Regions from separate parts of the Ectopseudomonas mendocina genome, predicted to be linked through region 3. Evidence: predicted binding sites of a transcription regulator. Region 3 holds the regulator's gene; each other region holds the start of a gene.
What was found. The regulator FliA, encoded in region 3, starts transcription of late flagellar genes. The targets are predictions, from matches to a motif close to CTAAAGTTTNNNNNNNNNNNGCCGNTAA.
Positions count from the first base shown of each region.

Region 1: C7A17_RS19390 (methyl-accepting chemotaxis protein) is a predicted target of FliA. The motif match lies at 2,285-2,312, and genes of this name have one in related genera.
Region 2: C7A17_RS06690 (methyl-accepting chemotaxis protein) is a predicted target of FliA. The motif match lies at 2,010-2,037, and genes of this name have one in related genera.

Region 1 is NZ_CP027657.1:4,161,162-4,165,243, reverse strand. It holds gene C7A17_RS19395 ([protein-PII] uridylyltransferase) at 1-291, shown strand, start outside; gene C7A17_RS19390 (methyl-accepting chemotaxis protein) at 348-2,240, opposite strand; gene dapC (succinyldiaminopimelate transaminase) at 2,442-3,638, shown strand; gene C7A17_RS19380 (Na+/H+ antiporter) at 3,767-4,082, opposite strand, start outside.
Region 2 is NZ_CP027657.1:1,432,899-1,436,980, reverse strand. It holds gene C7A17_RS06700 (ATP phosphoribosyltransferase regulatory subunit) at 1-482, shown strand, start outside; gene C7A17_RS06695 (adenylosuccinate synthase) at 539-1,834, shown strand; gene C7A17_RS06690 (methyl-accepting chemotaxis protein) at 2,068-4,002, shown strand.
Region 3 is NZ_CP027657.1:4,467,040-4,471,121, forward strand. It holds gene flhF (flagellar biosynthesis protein FlhF) at 1-209, shown strand, start outside; gene fleN (flagellar synthesis regulator FleN) at 299-1,129, shown strand; gene fliA (RNA polymerase sigma factor FliA) at 1,126-1,872, shown strand; gene C7A17_RS20645 (chemotaxis response regulator CheY) at 1,981-2,355, shown strand; gene C7A17_RS20650 (protein phosphatase CheZ) at 2,375-3,163, shown strand; gene C7A17_RS20655 (chemotaxis protein CheA) at 3,176-4,082, shown strand, end outside.

The sequences.
Region 1 (4,082 bases), 310 kb from region 3:
CAGGTAACGATCCACAACGACGCGCAGCGTCCGGTGACCGTTCTGGAACTGACCGCTCCGGATCGCCCCGGTCTACTGGCACGTATCGGGCGGATCTTCCTCGAATACGACCTGTCGCTGCAGAACGCCAAGATCGCCACGCTCGGCGAGCGAGTAGAAGACGTGTTCTTCGTCACCGACGCCAACAACCAGCCATTGTCGGATCCGGAGCTCTGCGCTCGCCTGCAGGAAACCATCATCGCCAAGCTCTCGGAACCGAGCACACCGAGCCCGACGCAGATCACCTTCTAAGGCCCGACCGATGAGGCGATACAGACCGCCGCCTCATCGGTCGGGATGGTTCGCGGTCAGATCCTGAAGCTGTCCACCAGCTGCTTGAGTCGCCCGACCTGCTGATCCAACTCGGTACAGGCGCTCAGGCTGGCCTGCAGGTTGCGCACGCCATCCTGGTTCAGCGTGTTGATCTCGGTGATGTCGACGTTGAGGCTCTCGATCACCGAGGTCTGCTCCTCGGTGGCGGTGGCCACGGACTGGTTCATACCATCGATCTCACCGATGCGCCGGGTCACGCCACGCAGGTTTTCCCCCGCCTGCCCGCCGATGCGCACGCTATCGTCGCTGAACCGACGGCTTTCGGTCATGGTCGCTACCGCGTCACGGGCACCGGCCTGCAGTTGCTCGATCATCTGCTGGATTTCCAACGCCGAGCTTTGCGTACGCTGCGCCAGGTTACGCACCTCGTCGGCCACCACGGCGAAACCACGCCCTGCCTCGCCCGCACGCGCAGCCTCGATGGCCGCGTTGAGCGCCAGCAGATTGGTCTGCTCGGAAATCCCCTTGATCACGTCAAGGATCTGGCCGATGTCGTTGCTCTTCTCGCTGAGCAACTCGATGTGCTTGCCCGAGGCCTGAATCTTCTCCGACAACTCGCTCATCGAGCCCAGGGTGCGCTCCACCATGCCCTGGCCTTCCTCGGCATCGCGGCGGGCGTCGCTGGCCTGCACCGAAGCGTCGGCGGCATTGCGCGCGATCTCCTGGGCGGCCGCGCCCAATTCGTTGATCGCCGCCGCGACGCTGTCGGTACGTGCAGCCTGCTCACTGGAGTTGCCCATCGAGGCATTGGAGGCCTGCACCACGGTGCTCACCCGCGCATGCACTTCGCGGGTCGCCGAGGCCACCTCACGGATCGACTCGTGAATACGCTCGACGAAGCGGTTGAAGGCACCAGCCAAGTCACCGAATTCATCACCGGAGTTGATCGTCAGACGCTGCGTCAGGTCACCCTCGCCCTCGGCGATGCCACCCATGGCATGGCTCATCACGTGCAGCGGACGCAGCAGGATACGGATCAGCGCCCCCAGCAGGATCAGGATGGCCACCACACCGATGACAGTGACCATCAACGCAGAGACGCGAAACTCGGTGAGCGCGGCGAACGCCTTGCTCTCGTCGACCGAAAGACCGACGTACCAGCGTACGCCTGCCAGCCCCTGCACCGGCAGGAAGGTGACAAGGCGCGCACCGCCGTCGATGGCCGACGCGCCCTGTAGGCCGGCCGCCAGGCGCGGCGCACCGCTGGGGAAGATATCCGCAAGGGTCTTGAGCACCAGGCTCTTGTCGGGATGCACCAGCACCGTGCCCTTGTCGTCGACCAGAAAGGCGTAGCCCATGCCGCCGAGGTCGAAGGAGTTGAGGATGTCGTCCACCGTCTGCAACTTCAGATCGCCTCCCACGACGCCCTGCAGAGTGCCGCCAGCGCTGACCGGACGGGTGATGGTGATCAGCAGACCGTCACGTGGATCGGCCGCCAGGTAGGGCTCGGTCAAACCCGGGCCGTTGCTACCCAGCGCGCTCTTGTACCAGGGACGCTGGCGCGGATCGTAGCCGGCAGGCAGCTCGCTGGGCGGATACTGGGTGTAGGTGCCATCGGTCTGGCCGAAATAGGTATAGAGGAAGGCCGAGGCGACGCTGCGGTGCTGCAGGTTCTTGCTCAGGGCCTCGGGCGAGGCATCGTCCTGCACGGACTCGGCGACGTTATCCAGCAATTGCATACGTCCCGTGAGCCAGTGCTGAATGTTGCCGGTGGACACCAGGCCAACGTCGTTGAGGTAGTTCGACAGGCTGTCACGAATCGCGTTGCGTTGCAGGTAATCGTTGTACAGCGCGAACGACGCGAAAGCCGCAATGACCACCAGGGAAGCAGCCAGCATGATCTTGTGACTGAATTTGAGGGTGCGCATGGAGAAAGCTCGCCAAAAAGAAGGGGTGAACGGGTACGCCTGGATTATCGGCCCGGCGTGCACCGTCTTGAGGCAGCCCGGCATCGGTTTGGCGACCTAAACGGATGGAAAACGGACGGACGAAGGGAATTTCCCCGAAAGGCCTGCCGTGCTAGTGTCGCCAGCTTTGTCGCCGCCTCACAAAGGACTCGTCGGATCATCATGAACCACGCCCTCGCCCAGTTGCAGCCCTACCCCTTCGAGAAACTCCGCGAACTGCTCGGCAGCGTGCAGCCTGCGGCGGACAAGCGCCCCATCGCCCTGTCCATTGGCGAGCCCAAGCACCGCTCGCCCGACTTCGTCGGCAAGGCGCTGACCGACAACCTCGACAAGCTGGCGGTATACCCCACCACGCTGGGCCTGCCAGAGCTGCGCCAGAGCATCGCCACCTGGTGCGAGCGTCGCTTCGGTGTACCGCAAGGCTGGCTGAATGCAGCGCGCCATGTGCTGCCGGTCAACGGCACCCGTGAAGCGCTGTTCGCCTTCACCCAGGCTGTTGTCGACCGCAACGCCAAGGGCCTGGTGGTCAGCCCCAACCCGTTCTACCAGATCTATGAAGGTGCGGCGTTTCTCGCCGGCGCCGAGCCGCACTACCTGCCCTGCCTGGAAGCTCACGGTTTCAATCCGGATTTCGACGCCGTGCCCAGCGAGGTCTGGCAGCGCTGCCAGATCCTGTTCCTCTGCTCGCCGGGCAACCCCACTGGCGCACTGATTCCGCTCGCCACCCTGAAGAAACTGATCGCCCTGGCCGATGAGCATGACTTCGTCATCGCCGCCGACGAATGCTACAGCGAGCTGTACTTCGACGAAGACGCGCCACCGCCCGGCCTGTTGAGTGCCTGCGCCGAGCTGGGCCGTAATGATTTCAAACGCTGCGTGGTGTTCCACAGCCTGTCCAAGCGCTCCAACCTGCCAGGCCTGCGCTCCGGCTTCGTGGCTGGCGACGCCGACATCCTCAAGCACTTCCTGCTGTATCGCACCTACCACGGCTGCGCCATGCCGGTACAAACCCAGCTGGCCAGCGTCGCTGCCTGGAACGACGAGGCGCACGTACGCGCCAACCGCGACATGTACCGCGAGAAGTTCGATGCCGTGCTGGACATTCTCGGCCCGGTTATGGACGTGCAGCGCCCCGACGGCGGTTTCTACCTGTGGGCCCGCACACCGGGTGACGACACCCTCTTCACCCGCGATCTGTTCGCCAGCGAGCACGTGACCGTGGTGCCAGGCTCCTACCTGTCGCGCGAAGTGAATGGCGTCAATCCGGGGGCCGGTCGCGTGCGCATGGCACTGGTTGCACCGCTGGCCGAATGCATCGAAGCAGCCGAGCGGATCGCGCGCTTCATTCGCGGCGCCTGACGGTTCGGTACGCGCGACGGCAAGCAGGATCGGCCTGAAGAAGCGGTGCGCACGGCGCACCCTACGTGACCCGCATCTACCCGCCCGTAGCCCGGATGCAATCCGGGATCATCGACCGAATAGCGCGCTCAGCCCTTGTGCAAGCGCGCCTCGGCGATATCCAGGTCGCGCAGAATCTCACTCAGCAGGTCATCGTCCAGCTCGTTGTCCTTGCGCATCCGGTACAGCTCCAGACGCTGAGTGCGCAATGCCTGCAAGCGCAGGCGATATTCCATGCGATCCATCTCGCGCTGATCCTCACGCGACTCTTCGGTATCACGGGTACGCGATAACAGGTCACGGTATTCGCTCATCAGCTTGGCCTTGATCTCGACCGACGCAATGGCGCCGTCGGCGTCAGCCGCACGTTCATCCTCGCGCTCCAGATAGCGAATGGCAGACTCC
Region 2 (4,082 bases), 2.7 Mb from region 3:
CGCCCGATGAGGTGCATGCTGCGCTCGATGAGCTGGTGGCCATCGCCGATGCCCTGGAGCTGCGCTATCCGGAGCTACCACTGTACTTCGATCTGGGCGAGCTGCGCGGCTACAACTATCACACCGGGGTGGTATTCGCTGCTTTCGTACCTGGTGAGGGCGGTGCCATTGCTCAAGGTGGCCGTTACGACGATACCGGCGCGGTATTTGGTCGGGCGCGCCCGGCTACTGGCTTTTCCACCGATCTGAAGACTCTGGTGACCCTGGGTGATATGCGCCTGGACGAGGCAGTCAGCGGTGTCTGGGCGCCGGACAATCATGACCTCTATCTGTGGCAGGCCGTTCGTCGTCTGCGTGGTGAGGGCGAGCGCGTGGTACAGGCGCTGCCCGGGCAGAGTGAGGCGGATGCGCGCGAGGCAGGCTGTGACCGCCTGCTGGCGCTGCGCGATGGACGTTGGCAGGTGGCGCCCCTGGCGTCCTGAATTCATTTTCGCCGGCCCGCGGCCGGCATCGAAGCTTGCGCGAAGAGGACAAGTTTATGGGTAAGAATGTCGTCGTCCTGGGCACCCAGTGGGGTGATGAGGGCAAGGGCAAGATCGTCGATCTGCTCACCGAACAGGCCGCTGCAGTCGTGCGTTACCAGGGAGGCCACAATGCTGGCCACACCCTGGTGATCGATGGTGAGAAGACCGTCCTGCACCTGATTCCGTCCGGCATCCTGCGTGAAGGCGTCGAGTGCCTGATCGGCAATGGCGTGGTCGTCGCGCCTGATGCGCTGATGCGTGAAATCACCAAGCTGGAAGAGAAGGGCGTACCGGTGCGCGAGCGACTGCGTATCAGCCCGGCCTGCCCGCTGATCCTGTCCTATCACGTGGCCCTGGATCAGGCGCGCGAGAAGGCGCGTGGCGATGCCAAGATCGGCACCACCGGTCGCGGTATTGGCCCGGCCTATGAAGACAAGGTTGCGCGTCGCGGTCTGCGCGTCGGTGACCTGTTCCATCGCGAGCGTTTCGCCGCCAAGCTGGGTGAGCTGCTGGATTATCACAACTTCCAGCTGGTCAACTTCTACAAAGAGCCGGCCATCGACTTCCAGAAGACTCTGGATGAGTGCATGGAGTACGCCGAGCTGCTCAAGCCGATGATGGCCGACGTCACCGCGGTGCTGCATGACCTGCGCCGTGAAGGTAAGGACATCATGTTCGAAGGTGCTCAGGGCTCGTTGCTGGACATCGACCACGGCACCTACCCTTACGTCACCAGCTCCAACACCACCGCTGGCGGCATTGCCACTGGCTCCGGTTTCGGTCCGCTGTACCTGGATTACATCCTCGGTATCACCAAGGCCTACACCACCCGTGTTGGTTCCGGCCCGTTCCCGACCGAACTGTTCGACGATATTGGCGCCTTCCTCGCCAAGCGTGGCCATGAGTTCGGTGCCACCACCGGCCGTGCCCGTCGCTGTGGTTGGTTCGATGCCGTGATCCTGCGTCGTGCCATCGAGATCAACAGCATCTCCGGCCTGTGCCTGACCAAGCTGGACGTGCTCGACGGTCTGGAAACCATCCGCATCTGCACCGGCTACAAGGACGCCAATGGTCAGGTGCTGATCGATGCGCCGACCGATGCTGACAGCTACATTGGCCTGCAGCCGGTCTACGAGGAGATGCCGGGCTGGAGCGAGTCCACTCTGGGTGCCAAGAGTCTGGAAGAGCTGCCGGAAGCCGCTCGCGCCTACATCAGGCGTGTGGAAGAGCTGGTCGGTGCGCCGATCGACATCATTTCCACGGGCCCGGATCGCAACGAAACCATCGTGCTGCGTCATCCGTTCGCCTGATCGACGTCTGTCTAGCTGAAAGAGCCGCCTTCGGGCGGCTTTTTTATTGCCTGCTTGCTTATGGCGACTGTTTTGCTGGGCGGTGCTGCTGACACGTTTTTGCGCCCATACTGCTGGCTATTGGTTGGTTTATCGCCGTTTTTCAGTGCAAACCTGGGCATGCGCTTTGCTTGTGCTCAACAAATCCCGGAAGTCGCCGTTATAGCTGATACGGTCGTTGAGGAGTGTCCCCAGTGTTCGCCATCCTTTCCATGTTGCGCAGCCGCCTGCTGCGTCCTGTATTCGTCGCGCTCGGCTTGGCCATGCTGGTGCAGGTCGGGCTGGCGGTGTGGTTGATGCGTGCCTCGGTCGACGGCATGGTCGAGGATCTGGCGCAGCGCCTGGGGGGCGAGAGTCGCCGTCTGGGCGAAGAGCTGAACATGGCTGAGCGCGAGATGAGCCAGGGCCTTGCTGCGTTGGCTGGCAGTACCCGAACTCGTCTTGGTGAGGGGCTTTCCGGGCAGTTGAAGGATGAGCAGCAGCAGCTTCGTGTCGTACTCGAAGGCAATCTCAAACAATCCGGTCAGGCGCTTGCGCAATTGCTCGCCGGTGTGGCGCCGAAATCCATTTGGGATCTGGATATTCCGGCGCTGACTGCGCTCACTCGTATCGCTCAACAGGATCCGGCCGTGCTGTTCGCCATTATCTATGACGGCGAGGGCAAGCGACTGACGCGCAACTTCAATCGTAGCAGCGCACAGGTGCGCGAACTGATCGCGGCAGGACAGGGTGACTCGCCGTTGGACAAGTTGGTCGATGCGGCATCGCGTGACGCGCGTGTCTATGTGGTTGAGGCCAGTATCAATCCGATGGGGGCGCAGATCGGCAGGGTGCAGATGGGGTTGTCGCTGGATGTGGTCGAAAAGGAGCTGGCAGCGCTGGATGGTCGCTTCACGGCTCTGGTCGGCGGTGCGGGTGAGTTGGTCGATAGTAGTCTGGCTGGGGCTTCCGAAGAGGCTACTCGTGCGCTGCGTGAGCGCTTGCAGTCGGCCGAGCGCTACACCCAGGAAATGGCGCGCAATGGTGGGGACTCGGTGCGGGTGGCGGCTGACGCGCTGCGTTGGAATATTGCCTTGGGGCTGCTGATCGTTGGTGCGTTGGCTCTGGTGGTGGTCGCACTGGTGCTGGGCTGGCGCGTGCTCAGTCGCTTGCGTCTGCTCAGTGCCGCACTGAACGACCTGGCCGCTGGCGAGGGCGATCTGACCCGACGTGTGAGTATCGACAGCCAGGACGAAGTGGGGGAGATGGCAGATGCGGTCAACCGCTTTATCGCCAAGCTGCAGCCTATCGTTCGTGAGTCTGGAGAGGTGGCGCTGCGTACTGGTGAGCAGATTCGCAGCCTGACCCAGCGTGGTGTGGCGGCCGAAGCAGCTGCCGGGCGGCAGCGCGATGAGGTGGCGGGCAGTTTGCAGGCCCTGGAGCAAATGGCCGACGAGGCTCAGGCGGAAAGCCAGGCCATGCAGGAGGCGTTGCAGCGCGTCGATACTATCCGGCAGGCGGCGCATGAGAACGCTGCTATTGCCCAGCGCTTGTCGTCATTGATCGAGGGTTTGGTGGCGCGCGTGGCTGACGGCTCGGCGGTAATTGAGCGTTTGGCCAAGCAGAGCGAGCAGATCGAAGTGGTGTTGACGGTGATTCAGTCCATTGCCGAGCAGACCAACCTGCTTGCGCTCAACGCAGCCATTGAGGCGGCGCGCGCGGGTGAGAGTGGGCGTGGCTTTGCGGTGGTGGCGGACGAGGTGCGGGCCCTGGCCAGCAAGACTCAGCAATCCACTGGTGATATCCAGACCCATATCGCTGCTCTGCAGCGTGGGGCGCGGGAGGCGGTGGCGGCTATCGCCCAGGCTGGCGCGCAGGGTGGCGAAGGGTTGGAGGTGCTGCGCGACAGTGCGCGCCTGCAGCAGTCGGTGCAGCAGTCTGTCGACGAAGTGCATGGTGCAATCAATGCTGCTACCCAGGCCGCGGCGCATCAGGCGCAGGGGGCGGGTGCCGTGCGCGGGAGAGTCGAGGTCATTCACGCAGAGGCGCAGCATGCGGCCGAGGCCGTGGCGGCGATTGCCGGCAACGTGCGAGCGCTCGATGAGCTGGCATCGCAGCTCAAGGCCAGTCTGGGGCAGTTCAAAGTGTAGGGTGCGCTGCAGTCTTGGCGATGCGCACAGCGCGCCCTACGAGGTGGTGCGTTTTTTTGCGGGCAATAAAAAACCGAGCC
Region 3 (4,082 bases):
TGGGCGAGGTTTTAGGTCTGGCTATAGGCCAGCATCTGCCGGTAGCCTATGTCACGGACGGGCCGCGTATTCCGGACGATCTGCAGGTGCCGCGCAGTCATCAACTGGTCAGTCGCGCGGTAGGTTTGCAGGCCGCCGAGGAGCCGAGCGAAGATGCCATGGCGCAGATGTTCGCCGGGCTATACCACAGTCCGGCACGTGCCGGCTGAAGCGACGAGAACAGTGCATCCTCCCGCGTGGTTGGCGGGAGTGAACGGCCAAATGGCCAAGTCGAAGTTAGACAAGGTGTAGAAATAACATGGGTATGCATCCCGTACAGGTGATTGCGGTGACTGGCGGCAAGGGTGGCGTCGGCAAGACCAACGTGTCGGTCAATCTGTCCATGGCCCTGGCCGATCTCGGCCGTCGGGTGATGCTGATGGACGCTGACCTTGGCCTGGCCAACGTCGACGTTCTGTTGGGCCTGACGCCCAAGCGCACCCTGGCCGATGTGATCGCAGGTGAATGCGATCTGCGTGACGTGCTGCTGCAGGGGCCGGGCGGCATCCGTATCGTGCCGGCGGCGTCCGGTACGCAGAGCATGGTCAGTCTTACGCCGATGCAGCACGCCGGCCTGATCCAGGCATTCAGCGATATCAGCGAAAACCTGGACGTACTGGTGATCGATACTGCGGCCGGTATTGGCGATGCGGTGGTCAGCTTCGTTCGCGCGGCGCAGGAAATTCTCGTAGTGGTGTGCGATGAGCCGACCTCGATCACCGACGCCTACGCGCTGATCAAATTGCTCAATCGTGACCACGGTATCAGCCGCTTCCGCGTGTTGGCCAACATGGCCCACAGCCCGCAGGAAGGGCGCAATCTCTTTGCTAAGCTGACCAAGGTGACGGATCGTTTCCTCGATGTCGCCCTGCAGTATGTCGGTGCCGTGCCCTACGATGAGTGTGTGCGTAAAGCCGTGCAGAAGCAGCGTGCCGTCTATGAAGCCTTCCCACGATCCAAGTGCGCCCTGGCGTTCAAGGCGATAGCTCAGAAGGTCGACACCTGGCCGTTGCCGGCCAATCCCCGTGGCCATCTGGAATTTTTCGTCGAGCGTCTGGTGCATCAACCGACTGCAGACTCGGCCGTATGACAGCAGCCTCTGGACTTCGTATGTACAACAAGGCTCAGGCGCAGGATTCCCAGCATCAGCTGATCGAACGCTATGCGCCGCTGGTCAAGCGGATTGCCTATCACTTATTGGCCCGTCTGCCGGCCAGCGTGCAGGTCGATGACCTGATCCAGGCCGGCATGATCGGCCTGCTCGAAGCCTCGCGCAAATACGACTCCAGCAAGGGTGCCAGCTTCGAAACCTTCGCCGGTATCCGTATTCGTGGTGCCATGCTCGATGAGGTGCGCAAGGGGGATTGGGCGCCGCGTTCGGTACACCGCAACAGCCGTATGGTCAGCGATGCGATTCGTGTTGTTGAAGCCAGAACGGGGCGTGACGCTAAAGATCACGAAGTTGCGGCCGAACTCCAATTGAGTCTGGAGGATTACTACGGCATTCTTGGCGACACTTTGGGCAGCCGCCTGTTCAGCTTCGACGACCTGTTGCAGGACGGCGAGCATGGCGGGTTGCACGAAGACGCCGGGCACACCCACCTCGAACCTTCGCGGGACCTCGAAGACGAACGCTTCCAGGCGGCTTTGGCCGATGCCATCGCTGGTTTGCCGGAGCGTGAACGTCTCGTGCTGGCGCTGTATTACGACGAAGAACTGAACTTGAAAGAAATCGGCGAAGTGCTGGGGGTTAGCGAGTCACGCGTCAGCCAGTTGCATAGCCAGTGCGCAGCGCGTCTGCGTTCGCGGCTAAGTGAATGGCGCGCTGGCTGAACAGCGTATTCGCAGGCTTAAACGGCCTGTTAACGGTTTCATGATTAAAGGACGTGGTTGCGAGCGCAATACGTTTGGGACTGTACGGAGGTCGACTTGGACAAGAACATGAAAATCCTCATCGTTGACGATTTCTCGACGATGCGACGGATCATCAAGAACCTCTTGCGGGATTTGGGTTTCACCAACACCGCAGAAGCCGACGATGGCACCTCGGCGCTGCCGATGCTGCAAAGCGGCAGCTTCGACTTTCTGGTGACCGACTGGAACATGCCCGGTATGACCGGCATCGACCTGCTACGTGCCGTGCGCGCCGACGAACGTCTGAAGCACCTGCCGGTGTTGATGGTGACGGCCGAAGCCAAGCGCGATCAGATCATCGAGGCGGCCCAAGCCGGTGTGAACGGCTATGTGGTCAAACCCTTCACTGCCCAGGTGCTGAAGGAAAAGATCGAGAAGATCTTCGAGCGGGTCAACGGCTGATGTCGGCCGCGAGGGTGCTATGGAACACGATGACTCCACGCTGGGTGACCTTGAGTCGACCCTGAAAAGCAACGCCCGCGATCTGGTCGATAGCCTCGAACAAGGCAACTTCGGCGCCGCGGTACAACTGATTAATGAGCTCAACAAGGTTCGTGATCGTGGCCTGTATCACGAGGTCGGCAAGCTGACCCGTGAGCTGCACAATGCCATTGTCAATTTCCAGCTTGATCCGCGTATGCCGCATGCCCAGGAGCTGTCGCAGATCGCCGATGCCACCGAACGCCTGAATTATGTGGTCACCATGACCGAGAAGGCTGCCAACCGCACCATGGATCTGGTGGAGCAGAGCGCGCCGCTGGTCAATGACCTGAGCGATGAGGCGCAGAGTCTGAGCGTTGAGTGGGGCCGTTTCATGCGTCGTGAAATGGGCGCCGATGGCTTTCGTGAGTTGGCCAAGCGTATCGAACTGTTCCTCGCTCGCAGCGAGCGTGATGGCAACAAGCTCTCCAGCCATCTCAACGACATTTTGCTGGCGCAGGACTACCAGGATCTGACTGGCCAAGTGATCAAACGTGTCACCCAACTGGTGACCGAGGTGGAAAGCAACCTGCTCAAGCTGATGTTGATGGCCAGTCAGGTCGACCGTTTTGCCGGTATTCAGCACGATCACGAAGTGCTGCGCGCCGAACAGGAAAAATTAAAAGAGCCATCGCGGGGTGAAGGTCCGCAGATTCATGCCGATAAGCGTGATGACGTTGCCTCCAGCCAGGACGATGTCGACGACCTGCTGTCCAGCCTAGGGTTCTAAGGAGCACACAATATGAGCTTCGGCGCCGATGAAGAGATCCTCCAGGATTTCCTGGTAGAGGCCGGCGAGATTCTCGAACAGTTGTCCGAACAATTAGTCGAGCTGGAAAGCCGACCGGACGACATGAACCTGCTCAACGCCATCTTTCGCGGTTTCCATACCGTCAAGGGCGGAGCGGGCTTCCTCCAGCTCAATGAGTTGGTGGAGTGCTGCCATATCGCCGAAAACGTCTTCGACATCCTGCGCAAGGGTGAGCGTCGCGTCGATTCGGAATTGATGGATGTGGTGCTCGAGGCTCTTGATGCTGTCAATGGCATGTTCGGCGAGGTGCGTGAGCGCCGCGAGCCGACACCTGCCTCTCCTGAGCTGCTGGCTGCATTGGCGCGCCTGGCTGAGCCGGCGGGTGCCGATTCGGCTCCTGCTCCAGCTCCTGCACGTGAGCCTGAGCCTGTAGCAGCGCCCGAGCCGGTTGCTGTGGCTGCCGCTCCTGGCGATATCACCGACAGTGAGTTCGAGCAACTGCTCGATGCCCTGGGCGATGCGCCGGCAAGCGAAAACGTCGCGGCTGGTGATGAAATTACCGACGACGAGTTCGAGTCTCTGCTCGATCAGTTGCATGGCAAGGGGCAGTTCACCGGCACGGTCGAGGCTTCGGCTGACGTTGCCGTCGCGGCTGTACCGGCCGCAGCTCCGACTGGGGACGATATTACCGACGACGAATTCGAGGCTCTGCTCGATCAGTTGCACGGCAAGGGCCAGTTTTCCGCTGCACCTGAAGTGGCCGCTCCAGTCGCCGCGACTGCCGAAGCTGCTGCGCCGGTCAGTGACGATATTACCGATGACGAGTTCGAATCCCTGCTCGATCAGCTGCATGGCAAAGGCAAATTCGTTCCTCCGAGCGAGCCGGCGCCGGCACCTG